Linked DNA regions of Rheinheimera salexigens. The main gene of each other region encodes a partner of the protein of the gene in region 3 in a complex. Links are inferred from orthologs where the notes say so. Each region holds a gene or a part of one and is shown on either strand. Other genes may lie near its edges. The genes, in order: dnaX, holA, dnaN, dinB and holB.

The links.
Region 1: the proteins of dnaN (region 3) and dnaX are in contact, whole or in part, in a cryo-EM structure (PDB 8GIZ), measured with the Escherichia coli proteins. The link is inferred for Rheinheimera salexigens from one-to-one orthologs.
Region 2: the proteins of dnaN (region 3) and holA are in contact, whole or in part, in a cryo-EM structure (PDB 8GIZ), measured with the Escherichia coli proteins. The link is inferred for Rheinheimera salexigens from one-to-one orthologs.
Region 4: the proteins of dnaN (region 3) and dinB are in contact, whole or in part, in a solved structure (PDB 1OK7), measured with the Escherichia coli proteins. The link is inferred for Rheinheimera salexigens from one-to-one orthologs.
Region 5: the proteins of dnaN (region 3) and holB are in contact, whole or in part, in a cryo-EM structure (PDB 8GIZ), measured with the Escherichia coli proteins. The link is inferred for Rheinheimera salexigens from one-to-one orthologs.

Annotation. Positions count from the first base shown.
Region 1 is NZ_MKEK01000001.1:3,027,612-3,030,658, forward strand. The notes cover bases 8-3,029. They hold dnaX (DNA polymerase III subunit gamma/tau), read right to left. Parts: upstream 2,676-3,029; coding sequence 339-2,675; downstream 8-338. Other genes in these bases: BI198_RS13935 (YbaB/EbfC family nucleoid-associated protein), read right to left, coding at 8-168; apt (adenine phosphoribosyltransferase), read right to left, coding at 2,721-3,029. Outside these bases: more of BI198_RS13935, read right to left, coding at 1-7; more of apt, read right to left, coding at 3,030-3,047. UniProt on the Escherichia coli protein: Part of the beta sliding clamp loading complex, which hydrolyzes ATP to load the beta clamp onto primed DNA to form the DNA replication pre-initiation complex.
Region 2 is NZ_MKEK01000001.1:3,148,507-3,151,419, forward strand. What follows is about bases 12-2,899. They hold holA (DNA polymerase III subunit delta), read left to right. Parts: upstream 12-880; coding sequence 881-1,918; downstream 1,919-2,899. Other genes in these bases: leuS (leucine--tRNA ligase), read left to right, coding at 12-400; BI198_RS14505 (LPS-assembly lipoprotein LptE), read left to right, coding at 402-881; nadD (nicotinate-nucleotide adenylyltransferase), read left to right, coding at 1,911-2,552; rsfS (ribosome silencing factor), read left to right, coding at 2,633-2,899. In the rest of the region: more of leuS, read left to right, coding at 1-11; more of rsfS, read left to right, coding at 2,900-2,913. UniProt on the Escherichia coli protein: Part of the beta sliding clamp loading complex, which hydrolyzes ATP to load the beta clamp onto primed DNA to form the DNA replication pre-initiation complex.
Region 3 is NZ_MKEK01000001.1:215,840-218,819, reverse strand. The notes cover bases 1-2,955. They hold dnaN (DNA polymerase III subunit beta), read left to right. Parts: upstream 1-903; coding sequence 904-2,007; downstream 2,008-2,955. Other genes in these bases: recF (DNA replication/repair protein RecF), read left to right, coding at 2,011-2,955; dnaA (chromosomal replication initiator protein DnaA), read left to right, coding at 1-890. Also shown: more of recF, read left to right, coding at 2,956-2,980. UniProt on the Escherichia coli protein: Confers DNA tethering and processivity to DNA polymerases and other proteins. Acts as a clamp, forming a ring around DNA (a reaction catalyzed by the clamp-loading complex) which diffuses in an ATP-independent manner freely and bidirectionally along dsDNA.
Region 4 is NZ_MKEK01000001.1:1,465,318-1,468,279, reverse strand. Bases 22-2,958 are described here. They hold dinB (DNA polymerase IV), read left to right. Parts: upstream 22-924; coding sequence 925-1,992; downstream 1,993-2,958. Other genes in these bases: BI198_RS06755 (DEAD/DEAH box helicase), read right to left, coding at 2,480-2,958; BI198_RS06760 (cold-shock protein), read right to left, coding at 2,066-2,278; glyA (serine hydroxymethyltransferase), read right to left, coding at 22-604. Outside these bases: more of glyA, read right to left, coding at 1-21; more of BI198_RS06755, read right to left, coding at 2,959-2,962. UniProt on the Escherichia coli protein: Poorly processive, error-prone DNA polymerase involved in translesion repair and untargeted mutagenesis. Copies undamaged DNA at stalled replication forks, which arise in vivo from mismatched or misaligned primer ends.
Region 5 is NZ_MKEK01000001.1:1,818,965-1,821,904, forward strand. Bases 2-2,916 are described here. They hold holB (DNA polymerase III subunit delta'), read left to right. Parts: upstream 2-954; coding sequence 955-1,878; downstream 1,879-2,916. Other genes in these bases: mltG (endolytic transglycosylase MltG), read left to right, coding at 2-272; tmk (dTMP kinase), read left to right, coding at 274-954; BI198_RS08355 (PilZ domain-containing protein), read left to right, coding at 1,890-2,216; BI198_RS08360 (TatD family hydrolase), read left to right, coding at 2,310-2,916. In the rest of the region: more of mltG, read left to right, coding at 1-1; more of BI198_RS08360, read left to right, coding at 2,917-2,940. UniProt on the Escherichia coli protein: Part of the beta sliding clamp loading complex, which hydrolyzes ATP to load the beta clamp onto primed DNA to form the DNA replication pre-initiation complex.

The DNA.
Region 1 (3,047 bases), 2.8 Mb from region 3 along the record:
AATGCTAACACGGCGTACATTGTGATTACCTAACATGGTTATTTTCACTAAACCTGCACCAGACTCTCCCGTTACTTCCATGGTTGCGATTTCGGCTTGCGCTTTTTGCATTTTCTCTTGCATAGCTTGCGCTTGCTTCATGATATTGCCCATACCACCTTTAAACATAATATCGCTCTCTGTTAGTTAGTATTTAGTAATTTGTGTTACGCTTTTTTCGATTTGGTAAAGCTTAGTTTGGCAAAGCAGTGCGTATTTGCGCAGTGCTTTTGCATGACCTTAGCGCGACAAGATAAAGATTCAGTAGCATAAATACAAGTCTTGTTTGTAACACTAGATTAGTTTACTTGAATGGTATCTTCTAGCATTTGTGCCGCAAATAATTGCTGGAACTGAATAACGTTGTCATCTTGTTGCAGTAATTTATGCACATATACTCGCCGCTCAGCAACTATGCGTTGCTGAATAGCCAAAGGACTATCAGCGACTTCATCATGATAACTTATCTGTAATTGCAGACGCTGATTAAAGCTGTGCTCTAATAGTTGCTGTAAGTTTTGTCTAAACTCAGCATCGTCTAAATGTTGCTGACTTTTAGCAACACTTAACTGCATATTCTCACCTTGTAAACTGATGGCTGCATTAAGTAAAAACAACCTACTTAAACCACCGGTATCTAACTGCTCTATTCTGGCCGCCCACGCATCTACTTGGGCCGCAAATTTAATTGAAAAATTTTGCTGATTAATACTGCCATCAAATTCCGTTAATGGCGGTGTCTCTGCTTGATATTGCTGCCACATCGCATCAGCTTGGCCATTATCAAATGGCGCTAGCTCGTCATTAGGTTCATCATTCGGCTCATAGTTCGCTTCATAATTCGGCTCATCATTTAAGCCGGCAACAGCATCGTTATAGCCTGCATCATCAATAACGGCTGACTGAGCTGGTGCTGTTCTATTAGGCGTAGCCGCTTGTGTTGGTAACTGGGATGGCGAATGTACTGGCTGCTGCATGGCAGGTTGTGGCATCTGAGCCTTACTATTGGCCTGACTTTGAGGTAATGCCGGCGACGCTTCTGGCCGCACCGTTACAGCCGACTCTGCCAAGCGCGGCGCTAATGGCCGCTCAATCTTTTTTTCAGCAGCGCGGCTGTTTTGCTCTAAGCTTATGCCTCGCCTAGCCATAATGCCGGAGGTTACCGAGTCAATACCGGCATTCGGCGCTATAGCTGGCTGCTGTGGCTCTACTATGGCATCTATTGCCATCGGCTGTATTGGCAGCCGTTGTTGTTCTTGGGACGCCTCAGGTGTATCAGGTGCTAGTACTTCCTGAGAATGCGCTACTGGGCTTGCTGTTATTGCCGGTGCAGAAGCTTGAGCTAAAGACTGCGCTGGCAGCTCGGGTGTTTGCATTGGCTGCGCCACTGGCTTTGGCATAGCTGTATTTGACCCAGCAGTGCTTGACTCAGCAGTACTTGGCTCAACAGTGCTTAGTGCATCAGTTTTGGAAGCAACATGGCTACTTAGCGTTACAGGCTCTACTGCACTATTTGGGTGGCTCGGTTGGCTAATACCGCTTACTAAGTTAACGCTAGCGGGGGCAAACGCCATAGCCCGTAATAGCGCCATTTCTAAACCAATCAGGGCATCTGGGGCGTAAGCCAATTCTTTTTTACCGCTGATTAATAATTGATAATATAACTGCACTTGAGCCGGTTCTAAGCGCTGAGCTAATTGCAGAATAAAATCTGCACTTTCACTAATCGCTGCTGCCGCGGGGGTAAATTGACTTAATGCGGTTAGATGTAAAATCGACAACATATCGTCTAATACTTGCGCATAGTCATTATGTTGCTGCACCAGCGTGGCTAATTGCTGCTGTAAGCCAACCGCATCTTGGGCCAAAACAGCCTGTAATAGTTGCTCAGCCCAGCTTTGCTCTAAATAGCCCAGCATGGTTCTAATAACATCAAGCTGAATATCACTATTACTTTGGGCAATAGCTTGATCAGTCAAACTTAATGAGTCACGCAAACTGCCTTTAGCCGCTTTGGCGATTAAGTTTAATGCCGGTTCAACAAAAGGAATATTTTCTTCGGTTAATACATAGGCTAAATGCTGCGCTATTTGCGTAGGACTTAAGGCTAATAAATTAAACTGCAAACAGCGAGATAATACTGTGATCGGTAATTTTTGCGGATCAGTCGTCGCCAGTAAAAATTTAACATGCGGCGGTGGTTCTTCAAGTGTTTTAAGTAAGGCATTAAAACTATGCTTAGACAGCATATGCACTTCATCTATTAGATACACCTTAAACCGGCCACGGCTTGGCGCGTATTGCACGTTATCTAATAAATCACGGGTATCTTCTACTTTGGTGCGCGACGCGGCATCAATTTCCATTAAATCGACAAAGTTACCGGCATCAATTTCACGGCACGCTGTGCATTCACCACAAGGTGACGCCGTAATACCTAGCTCACAATTTAAACTTTTAGCAAAAATGCGGGCTATCGTGGTTTTACCTACACCGCGAGTACCGGTAAATAAATAGGCATGATGCAGCCGATTATTGGTTAAGGCATTGCTGAGCGCGTTTTTTACATGCTCTTGCCCCACTAATTGAGAAAAGTGCTGTGGACGCCACTTGCGTGCTAAAACCTGATAACTCATAACCGCTGCTTACACTCTAATAATTGCTCTAAGTCCAGACTAAGCTTATTCGTCGGCATACTCAACTAAGCTAAGCACTTTTAAATCGGCTTGCTGTAATTTTGCCACGCCACCTAAATCGGTTAAGGCAATAACAAAAGCGGCATCTTCAACAATACCACCGAGTTGACGCACTAACTTTACCGTCGCATCAATAGTGCCACCGGTTGCCAGTAAATCATCTACTAACAACACTTTGTCGCCAGCACAAATAGCATCAGCATGCAGCTCAAGCGTATCTTCACCATATTCTAATTGGTAGCTTTGGCTAATCCGATTACGCGGCAGCTTGCCGGGCTTTCTAACCGGGATAAAGGATATACCCATGGCATA
Region 2 (2,913 bases), 2.9 Mb from region 3 along the record:
AGTGATGGAATTATCTAATAAGCTACAAAAAGCCAGTTTAGTCACCGAGCTAGACCGTGCTGTTATGCAAGAAGCCTTATTAGCCACATTACAAATGTTAAACCCTATGATCCCGCACGTAGCGCAATATTTATGGCAGCAACTTGGCCAAAAACAACATATTGAGCAAAGCCAATGGCCAGTAGTCGATACTAACGCCTTAGTTGAAGATGAAAAGCTGGTAGTGGTGCAAGTGAACGGTAAAGTGCGCGGTAAAGTAACAGTTGCTGCCAGTGCCGATCAAGAAAGTGTGCTAAATAGCGCTAAAGCAGATGACAATGTGGGTCGCCACTTAGAAGGTGTGACTATTCGTAAAGTGATATATGTACCAGGAAAGTTACTTAACTTGGTGGTTGGCTAATATGGCCCGCGCGTTAGGCTTACTGATACTGGCGAGCAGTTTACTGCTCACCAGTTGTGGCTTTCATTTACGGGGTAACCTACCGCTAAGCCATTTTCCAGCTATGTATATTCAAAGTGATCGCCACTCAGAATTAGCTCAATTAGTCAGTGCTAAGTTACAGCATAATAAAGTGCAGTTGTTGGATAGCATGCAACAAACTGCACCTATGCTGCAGCTGGTAAGCGACTCATTAGAACGGCGAACCTTATCGTTATTTCCAAACGGCCAAGTAGCAGAATATGAACTGATCTATAAAGTGCGGTATGCGTTAACGATGCCAGATGCTGAACCGCAATTTTATCAGTTTGAATTATTCCGCGACTATCAAGACGACCCTAATCAGGCGCTGGCTAAAGCTAAAGAGCTGGATTTGATGCTAGGCGAGCTACGTGAACAAGCCGCTAATCGCATACTTCGTCAATTATCGCGGCTGCATTAATGCAAAAGCTGTATGCCAATCAACTGGCAACTCATTTACAACAGCCTTTAGCCGGCTGTTATTTGATTTTTGGTGAAGAACCCTTACAAAAGTTAGAAGCAATTGATGCGCTACGGTTAGCGGCTAAAGCGCAAGGCTTTTCAGAGCGCATCAGTTTAGTGGCCGATGCGCAATTTGATTGGCAACAGCTGGAAGCAGAACTGCAAGCCATGTCGCTATTTTCTGAGCGGCGCTTAATTGAGTTAGAACTCGCGCAGCAAAAATTAAGCCCTGCTGCCAATGACAGCCTAAAGCGGCTGCCCGATTTATTAAACCCTGATATCGTGTTGCTAATCCATGGTGAACGTGGCCTAAATGATGTCAGTAAGCTAGTGTGGTTTAAGCAACTGCAAACTCACGCCGTACAAGTCGGCATTTATCAGCTAGATGATAAACAAAGCCAGCAATGGCTAAATCAGCGTGCACGACAACTGCAACTACAGCTAACACCTGATGCCATAGCCTTATTACAACACCATTGTGCCAGTAACTTACTCGCGGCCAGACAAGAATTAGAAAAGCTGGCACTTAGCGGTATTAAGCAAACCATAGACGCCGCAGTATTAGAGCAATTTTTGGCTGACCATTCGCATTTTACGGTGTTTCAATTAGTGGATGCCATGCTTGCAGGCCAAGCCGACGAAGCCCTACATCGTTTACAGCGCTTACATCAGCAAGATATTGAGCCGGTTATTATTGCTTGGCAATTGCAAAAAGAAGTGCTGCAATTACAACAGCTGCAGCAAAGCCAACAACCTTTAGCGCAAACCTTTAAGCAACTGGCTATTTGGCCTAAGCGGCAACCGCAATATCAACAAGCCTTAGCCCGCTTGCCCGCTAAGTGGTTAGATTTTTTGTTGCTTGAATTAGCAGCGTTCGATCGGTTATATAAAAGCGGCCAGCTTAATAATACCGAAATTGCCTTAAGCCACTTAGTGCTGTTGTTTATTACACCGGTGGCAAAAAACTTTAGCTTACAACAGGCACAATATGACTAAGCAGATTAATTTGCTCGGTGGTACTTTTGATCCTATCCACATTGGTCACATTGGCATTGCCCGCGCGGTGGCTAAAGAGTGCCATTTAAACCGGGTTGATCTGATGCCGTGCCATTTACCACCACATCGACAAAGCCCTGGTGTCAGCGCAGAGCATAGATTGAATATGGTTAAGTTAGCCACTGCCCCCTACCCTGAGTTAGGCGTAGAGAATATTGAGCTAAAACGTACCACGCTGTCTTACACCGCTGAGACAATTAGACTATTACGCCAGCAGCATCCATCAGCTACCCTGAATTTAATTATTGGTATGGACTCGCTAACGCGGTTTTGTAGTTGGCATCAATGGCAAACTATTCTTAATCATGCCAATTTAATTGTCTGCCGCCGTCCTGGTTATACTGTTGAACAAGGCGATGCTGCTAAGCTTTTAGCCCAATATCGCTGTCAGTCTTTAGCCCAATTTCAACAACAACAAAATGGTAGTATCTGGCTTAGTGCAAACGATATGATCCCAATTTCGGCTACCGAGTTACGCATGGCGTTACAGCAACAACAACCGGTACAAAAATGGTTAACCACGGATGTACTCGGTTACATTCGGCAACACCAGCTCTATCAAGGCTTAAACTAAAAACGATTAGCACAGGTATAAAGTATTGCTTAGGCTTTTTATGTTAAAATACCTGCTTAAACATTAAATGAGGAATTAGGGTGCAATCCAGCGAACTATTGAGTTTTATTATCGATAAAGCCGACGATATGAAAGGTCGCGATATCATAACAGTAGATGTTAGAGATAAATCGACGGTCACTGACTATATGGTAGTGTGTTCGGGAACTTCTACCCGCCATACTAAGTCTATAGCTACTTATATTGCCAATGAAATGAAAAAAGTTGATGTGCAAGCTTTAGGCATGGAAGGTCAGGCTTCAGGGGATTGGGTTCTGCTAGATATGGGCAGCGTTGTACTCCATGTCATGATTGACGAAAT
Region 3 (2,980 bases):
GTGGCACGGGTTTGGGTAAAACCCACTTATTGCATGCGGTGGGTAATGGTATTTTAGCTAAAAAGCCGGATGCAAAAGTTATTTATATGCATTCAGAACGCTTTGTTCAGGATATGGTTAAAGCATTACAAAACAATGCCATAGAAGAGTTTAAACGTTATTATCGTTCGGTTGATGCGCTGCTTATAGATGATATTCAATTTTTTGCTAATAAAGAACGCTCGCAAGAAGAGTTTTTCCACACTTTTAATGCCTTGTTAGAAGGCAACCAACAAATTATTTTAACCAGCGATCGTTATCCTAAAGAAATCGATGGCGTTGAAGATCGTTTGAAATCTCGTTTTGGTTGGGGATTAACCATTGCTATCGAGCCTCCAGAGCTAGAAACACGTGTCGCGATCTTGATGCGCAAGGCGCATGAAAATCAAATCCGTTTACCTGAAGAGGTGGCCTTTTTTATTGCCAAGCGTTTACGTTCTAACGTGCGTGAACTGGAAGGTGCGCTTAATCGTGTTATCGCCAATGCTAACTTTACTGGCCGACCGATTACTATCGACTTTGTGCGCGAAGCGTTACGAGATTTATTAGCCTTACAAGATAAATTAGTCACGATTGAAAATATTCAAAAAACAGTCGCTGAATATTATAAGATACGTATAGCCGATTTATTGTCTAAACGTCGCTCACGTTCAGTGGCAAGGCCGCGGCAAATGGCGATGGCATTATCTAAAGAGTTAACAAACCATAGTTTACCGGAAATTGGTGATGCTTTTGGTGGTCGGGATCATACTACTGTGTTGCATGCGTGCCGTAGAATTGAATCACTAAAAGAAGAAACGCATGAAATAAAAGAAGATTTTCAAAACCTAATTCGTACATTGTCATCGTAACAGGGATCTGCTCATGCAATTTGTTATTAACAGAGATGCGTTATTAAAGCCATTGCAGATGGTGTCCGGCGCGATAGAGCGTCGTCATACATTACCAATTTTATCAAATGTATTAGTAGAAGTAGCTGATGGCCGCTTGTCATTAACCGGTACTGATTTAGAAGTGGAGTTAGTGGCAACCACTGATGCCTTATCTATTCAAGCTGAAGGCCGTATAACGGTTCCGGCAAAAAAATTATTAGACATATGCCGCAGCTTACCCGATAGCGCGGATATTAATGTTTTAGTCCAAGCTGATAATTGTATTTTAAGTTGTGGTAAAACTAAGTTTACCTTATCGACACTAAGTGCAGCAGAATATCCAAATTTAGAAAGCTGGCAAGGTGAAGTTGATATTGAATTAAGCCGTCAGCAACTGCGAAAGCTGTTAGATGACACCGCTTTCTCGATGGCCAACCAAGACGTACGTTATTATTTAAATGGTTTATTATTTGAAACTGATAATGGTCAAGTGCGAGCTGTTGCTACAGATGGTCACCGTTTAGCCTTAAGCTTACTAGAACTACCAGGTTTTAATGCCGAACAAAAACAAATTATTATTCCGCGTAAAGGCGTAATGGAAATTATGCGCTTATTAGCCAATGATGAGCAGCAAATTCAATTAAGTTTTGGTCAAAATCATATTCGTTTAACCGACAGTAATTTTGTGTTCAGCAGCAAATTGATTGATGGCCGCTTTCCAGACTATCGTCGAGTATTACCACGCAATAGTACTAAGTTGGTCACTGCCCATCGCAGCATTCTTAAAGATGCTTGTACTAGAGCGTCAATTTTATCCAATGAAAAATATCGTGGTGTGCGTTTTACATTAACACCGGGTGGCTTACATATTGTGGCGAATAACCCTGAGCATGAACAAGCCGAAGAGCAAATTGAAGTTGAGTATCAAGGCGACAATTTAGAAATAGGTTTTAATGTTGGCTATTTATTGGATGTGCTAAACACCTTATCGACTGATTTAGTAATACTACATTTAAATGACGCCAATTCCAGTGCTTTAGTTGAAGGTGTGGGTAATGTTGGGGCATCATATGTTGTTATGCCGATGCGCTTATAATTAATGTCGTTGTTGTCGCTAAATATTAGCCAATTTAGAAATGTTGCTACATCGTCCTTTGTTGCTGCTGAGCAAGTTAATTTATTTGTTGGCAGCAATGGCAGCGGCAAAACCAGTTTATTAGAAGCTATTTATTATTTAGCCCATGGTCGCTCATTTAGAACTAGTCGACCACAGCGCTTAGTGCGACATGAACAAGATGCATTTGTGCTACATGCTAAAGTAAAAGCGCATGGTCAAGCTCATAGCTTAGGTATTAAACGTTCTCGCCAAGGCGACATGCAAGCACGTTTAAATGGTAGTAGTATTACCCGATTAGCAGATTTAGCCAGTTTATTGCCGGTACAATTAATTACGCCAGATAGTTTTAAACTGTTTTTTGGTGGGCCAAAAGAAAGACGGCAGTTTTTTGATATGGGATTGTTCCACGTGGAACCTCAATTCTTTGATATCTGGCTTCGGTTTAGTAAAATACTCAAGCAACGCAATGCGTTGTTAAAAACCCAACGCAGTTATGATAGCCAGTTTGAATATTGGGATCAGCAATTTGTTAGCTTGGCTTTTGCCTTGCAACAGTTACGACAAAGTTATGTACAACAGTTAGCTGCCTGTTTTAGCCAATTAACTGCTGATGACAGTTTGTTTGCTACGCTAACGTTCCAATTACAGCAAGGTTGGCCAGAGAAAATAACCGACGAAGCAGGGCTGTTAGCATTGCTACAGCAAAACTTTGCTCAAGATAGTAGAATGGGCTTTACCCAGTATGGCCCACAAAAAGCTGATTTAAAGCTTAAAGTTGAACAGCAGGCGGTAGAAGAAGAATTATCACGCGGCCAGCTAAAAGTGTTACTATTTGCGTTAAAGATTGCGCAAAATAATTTGATACGCGATAACGGTCAAAAACAGCCGTTATTGTTGATAGATGATTTAACGTCGGAATTAGATCAACACTCTACCCGACAAATATTTAGTT
Region 4 (2,962 bases), 1.2 Mb from region 3 along the record:
TATCAACAAATAAATATGCACCAACTTTATCGGCGATATCACGAAAACGTTGCCAATCAATAACGCCTGAATAAGCAGAAAAACCGGCAATAATCATTTTCGGCTTATGCTCAAGCGCCAAGGCTTCAGCTTGTTCGTAATCAACAACACCTGTTGCTGGGTGTAAGCCGTACTGGATTGAATTATATAACTTACCTGATGAGCTCACTGATGCACCGTGGGTTAAATGACCACCATGGGCTAAGCTCATACCTAAGATAGTATCGCCAGCATTAAGTAAGGCTAAAAATACCGCGGCATTAGCCTGAGAGCCAGAATGCGGTTGCACGTTAGCGTAATCAGCTGAGAATAACTCTTTCGCCCGAGCAATGGCTAAATCTTCAGCGATATCAACATATTCACAACCACCGTAATAACGCTTATGCGGGTAACCTTCAGCATATTTATTGGTTAATTGTGAACCTTGAGCCTGTAAAACACGTGGACTAACATAGTTTTCTGACGCTATTAACTCAATGTGCGCCTCTTGACGGGCGTTTTCATCTTCAATAGATTGCCATAATTCCGGGTCGAAATCGGCAATATTCATATCACGCTTTAACATGCTCTCTCCTGGCGCGGGCTTCACGCTTAGTTTTATTAAAATTCAGTCAGCACAACATTGGTTTAATAAAATACAGCTTTATAAATTACTGATATATCGAGTAGGCTTTATAAAGTACTGCCTTATTAAATAACAGTTTAATAAATTCGCCGCTATTCTACCTTTTAAAATAGCTTTTTGCATCTAGATTTTAGCCATCCAGATATCTACTAAGTAACATTTGAGCCTGATATACGTCCAGTATGCATTCCGTTGCGTTGCTTTACATTTAACCTACTGCAGATTAAACTACTGTTTAAATAAACAGCCTAGGCAGTACTGTGCGCAAAATTATACATATTGATATGGATTGTTTTTTTGCGGCGGTCGAAATGCGTGATAATCCGGCGCTTCGCCACATTCCAATTGCCATTGGTGGTTCACGCGAAGCCCGTGGTGTTATTTCAACTTGTAACTATCCTGCCAGAGTATTTGGTGTCCGCTCAGCGATGCCAACTCACCAAGCGTTAAAGCTTTGCCCGCATTTAACTTTGCTTAAAGGCAATATGGAAAAATATCGCATTGCCAGTCAGCAAATAAGACAAATATTTCAGCGCTATACCGACAAAGTTGAGCCATTATCCTTAGATGAAGCCTATTTAGATGTGTCTGATTGTAAAATGTTTGCCGGTAGCGCCACTTTAATAGCAGAGAATATTCGCCAAACCATCAAGCATGAAACTGGACTTACCGCTTCTGCAGGCGTCGCACCCAATAAGTTTTTGGCTAAAATTGCCAGTGATGAAAATAAACCAGATGGTATTTTTGTTATTACGCCAAACCAAGTCGAACACTTTGTTGCTACTTTACCGTTAAAAAAGTTACCTGGGGTTGGCGCAAAAACGGCCGAACGTTTAGCAAAACTAGGCTTACATCTTTGTGCTGATATTCAAACTGCGCCATTAGCAACGTTAATTAAGCACTTTGGTAGCATGGCAGACAGTTTACTAAAACGTAGCCAAGGTATTGATGAGCGTGAGGTGTTTCATAATGTGCAGCGCAAATCTATTGGTATAGAAACCACGGTAGAGCATGATTTAACGGAGTTTACTGCCTGTGTTGCAGCCTTAGACGCCTTACTACCTAAGTTAGCACTACGCTTAGAAAAGTATCAATCTAGTAGTGCCGGTCAATATTCACCCATTAATAAAATTGGCGTTAAATTAAAGTTTAGTGACTTCAGGCAAACTACAGTAGAAAAACAAGGTTTGTCTTTAACCTTAGACCAATTACTACCGTTGCTAGAAGAAGCTTGGCAACGCAGGCAGCAACATAGTGTTAGGTTGGTTGGCGTACAAATAGGCTTTAATACCGGCGTATTGCAGCAACTTAATTTGCCGTTTGAGTGATGAGGGTTAGTACAGTATATATTCTAGATACAAAAAAACCGACTAGTGTCGGTTTTTCTTAAACTTGATCGGATTAACCGATTGGCGTTACGTTTTCAGCTTGTGGGCCTTTTTGACCTTCTGTTACTTCAAAAGTAACTTGTTGGCCTTCAACTAAAGTTTTGCGGCCAGTGCCATTGATAGCGCGGAAATGGACAAAAACATCTTTGCCACCTTCACGTTCTAGGAAACCATAACCTTTTTCTTCGTTGAACCACTTCACTGAACCTGTAATTAAATCTGACATAGCACTCTCTTACTTTAACTAAATTTGCCAACTTAATGGCGACTTATATAACCGGTCTTCCCGACCGTGCTCAGCATTAAAATCACTTAAAGCTAAACGTTTCTGACAACAATTACCTTGTAACAATTACCTTGTAACAATAATCTTGCTATCAAAATCAGTGTAGCAGTTATATTGCTTAAAAAACGCGCACCTGCAAATTTATTTTTTCTTCCGCTTTGGTGGTGTCAAGCCATCATCACTAGGTTGAAAAAACGCCGGAGCGGCTTTAGCGACTTTTTTCTCTTCGGTTGGTTTTTGGCTTGGTTTGGCTTTTGCTGGCCGCTTTTTAATGACTTTCTTAATCTCAGCTTTAGGTTTCTCTTTGCCGTCAAATTTGCCAACTAAGCCTGGTACTTGGCTATATTCGGTTTCTAAGCGTAAAAACGCTTCAATTTGCTGCAAACTAACAATATCTTTGGGCCCCACTAATGAAATAGCTTGGCCTTTTGCCCCAGCACGGCCCGTGCGACCAATGCGGTGCACATATTCTTCCGCATACTTAGGTAAATCAAAATTCACCACATGTGAAACGCTTAATAGATCTAAACCACGTGCGGCTAAATCCGTCGTGACTAAGACTTTATATTTTGCCGAGATAAACGCCTGCATCACACTATTGCGGCCGGCTTGATTCAACTTACC
Region 5 (2,940 bases), 1.6 Mb from region 3 along the record:
CCGATCCTACCGTCATTTATGGTATTAAAGACTTTGACGGTGACATTAAACGTAGTGATTTACGTAATCCACATCCTTATAATACGTATCGCCATGCAGGCTTACCGCCTGGTCCTATTTCGTTGGTCAGCGAAACTGCTTTAATGGCGGCAGCGCAACCCGAAGCGACGGATTTATATTATTTTGTCAGTAAAGGCGATGGTAGCCATCAGTTTTCAACCAGTTTAGAGCAGCATAATGCTGCAGTACAAAAATATATTTTCGGAAAATAACATGCAAACTAACATGCAATCGTCTAAGAAAAACACCTTACAAAATAAGGCCCAGTTTATCGTTGTTGAAGGGCTAGAAGGCAGTGGTAAAAGCTCAGCTATTGCCTTAGTTCAGCATTGGTTGCAGCAGAAAGGTCATGATGTTATTTGCACACGTGAGCCAGGTGGCACACCAATGGCCGAACAAATACGTAACCTAGTAAAGCAAGTGTCTGACGAAGTGGTGTCACCCACCACTGAATTATTATTAATGTACGCCGCACGTATGCAGTTAATGACTAATGTCATTACTCCCGCTTTAACCGCGGGTAAAACGGTACTAGCCGACCGACATGATATGTCATCACGGGCTTACCAAGGTGGTGGTAGGCAGTTAGACGAAGCTTTTATTAACGACTTACGTCGGGCGGTATTGTCTGAGCATACCCCTGATATCACCCTGTATTTAGATATTGATCCTAAAATAGGCTTACAACGTGCGCTGGAGCGTGGCAAGTTAGATCGAATCGAATTAGAACAGCTGGCATTCTTTGAGCGTACGCGAGAAAAGTATCAACAAATTGCGGCCAATGAATCCAATGTTTTTACTATCGATGCAAGCCAAGCTATTGAACAAGTGCATGCTGATATTATATCCGTGTTAAATGCACAAGTTGCACCTCACACTCAGGCCACTTTATAAATGTTACCTTGGTTACAGCCTTATCAAGCTCAATTCAGGGCATTAATGGCTAAAAGTAGTTTAGCCCATGCTTTGTTATTTACTGGTCCAGAGGGCGTAGGGAAAACCACCTTAGCTAATTGGTTAATTGCTAGTTTGCTCTGTACCAATACAACAAGTACTAATGGGACCAATGCTAGCGACGCTCGACCGTGTGAACATTGTAAAAGCTGTTTATTACGCAAAGCAGGTAATCATGCAGATTTACTTATAGTCGATGCCACCAATACCAGTATTGGGGTGGATGCCGTACGCCAAATTAGTCTGTTTATGCAAAGTACCGCCCAGCAACAAAAAAATAAGCTAGTGCTACTGCGAAATGCCGAGCGATTAACTGAAGCAGCTGCAAATGCGTTATTAAAAACATTGGAAGAGCCGCCACAAAACGGCTATTTATTATTATTAAGCCCATATCCGGCACGTTTAACCGCAACATTGCTCAGTCGTTTGCAAAATTGGCCACTTGCGGCCCAATTTGATAGCCATGCCTTACATTGGTTAGAGCAGCATAGTAATAGAGCGGTGCCAGATTTTTTACTAAGCTACTGTAGTGGTGGGCCATTAAAAGCATTAAGTATGCTCGAATCAGGTAAAGCCGATAATATTCAAAGCTTGTTGCAAACATTAGAGAAGTTTTTTACCGAACAAGTTGCGTTACCAGAGGCGGTTAAGCAACTATTAGCAACGGATCAAGTAGCCGCAATATTAGGTTTTTATATACGTAAAACCTATTTACCTCAATTATTACAGCATAATGCTGAGCGTTTACCCTTAGCGCATCAGTACTATATGCGTTGGTGCCGTGACGAGCAGAACATTTTAGGGCAGAATAAGTCACTAGCACTGAGTGCTTTATTAACGGAGCTACGGCGTTTACGTCATTAAGCGGAGAGAAAATGGACGAACTATCTATTGGTTTTAGTGATTTAAAAGAATTGTATCGTAGTTATATGCCGTTTTTAAAACATGGCGGTTTATTTATACGCACCGGTACCGGTTACAAAATGGGCCAGTCATTAGCTTTAACGGTTACCTTACCTGATGCTTTAGAGTCAATTTCTGTTTCAGGAAAAGTTGCCTGGATATCGCCACATGGCTCGCAAAGTGCTATGCCGGCAGGTGTTGGCATTGCTTTTATCGATGATAAACAGCAGTTCAGCGCGAAAATTGAAAAACTGGTTGGCCAATATTCAGCATCTGGTGAAGCGACTTATACCATGTAAGTTTCCCCCCTTAAACTACTTGCCAAAAGCAAGTTAGATTAATGGGTACTATATTTATGGGTTTTTATTGTTTAGTTAAATAGAGGTTTAATCTTGTTTGTTGATTCACACTGTCATTTAGATCTATTAGAGCTGGATAAGCTTGGTTTAACTTTAGATCAAGTCATCGCTCAGGCAACGGCCGAAAAAATTCAACATATGTTATGTGTTTGCGTCAGCTTAAGTAAGTTTGAGCAAATGGCGCAACAGGTGTCAGCTTATCCAATGGTATCGATTTCTTGCGGTGAACATCCGTTACACCAACACGATAAGGTTGATCCAGAGCAACTGCTTACCTTGTGCCAACGGCCAGAAGTTGTGGCAGTGGGCGAAACGGGATTAGATTATTTTTATTCTGTAGAAACTAAAGCTTCACAGCAAGCGGCATTTGTTAGCCATATTGAAGTGGCAAATCAAGTGAATAAACCTTTAATTATTCATACCCGTGATGCCAGAGAAGACACCTTAAGTTTAATGCGTAGCCATCATGCAGAACGTGCTGGTGGGGTATTGCACTGCTTTACAGAAACATGGGATATGGCTAAAGCCGCCATGGATATGGGGTTTTATATTTCTATCTCAGGCATTATGACATTTCGTAATGCTGACGAATTACGTGAAGTGGTAAAACAAATACCTTTAGACCGTCTATTAATAGAAACTGATGCGCCATATTTAGCACCAG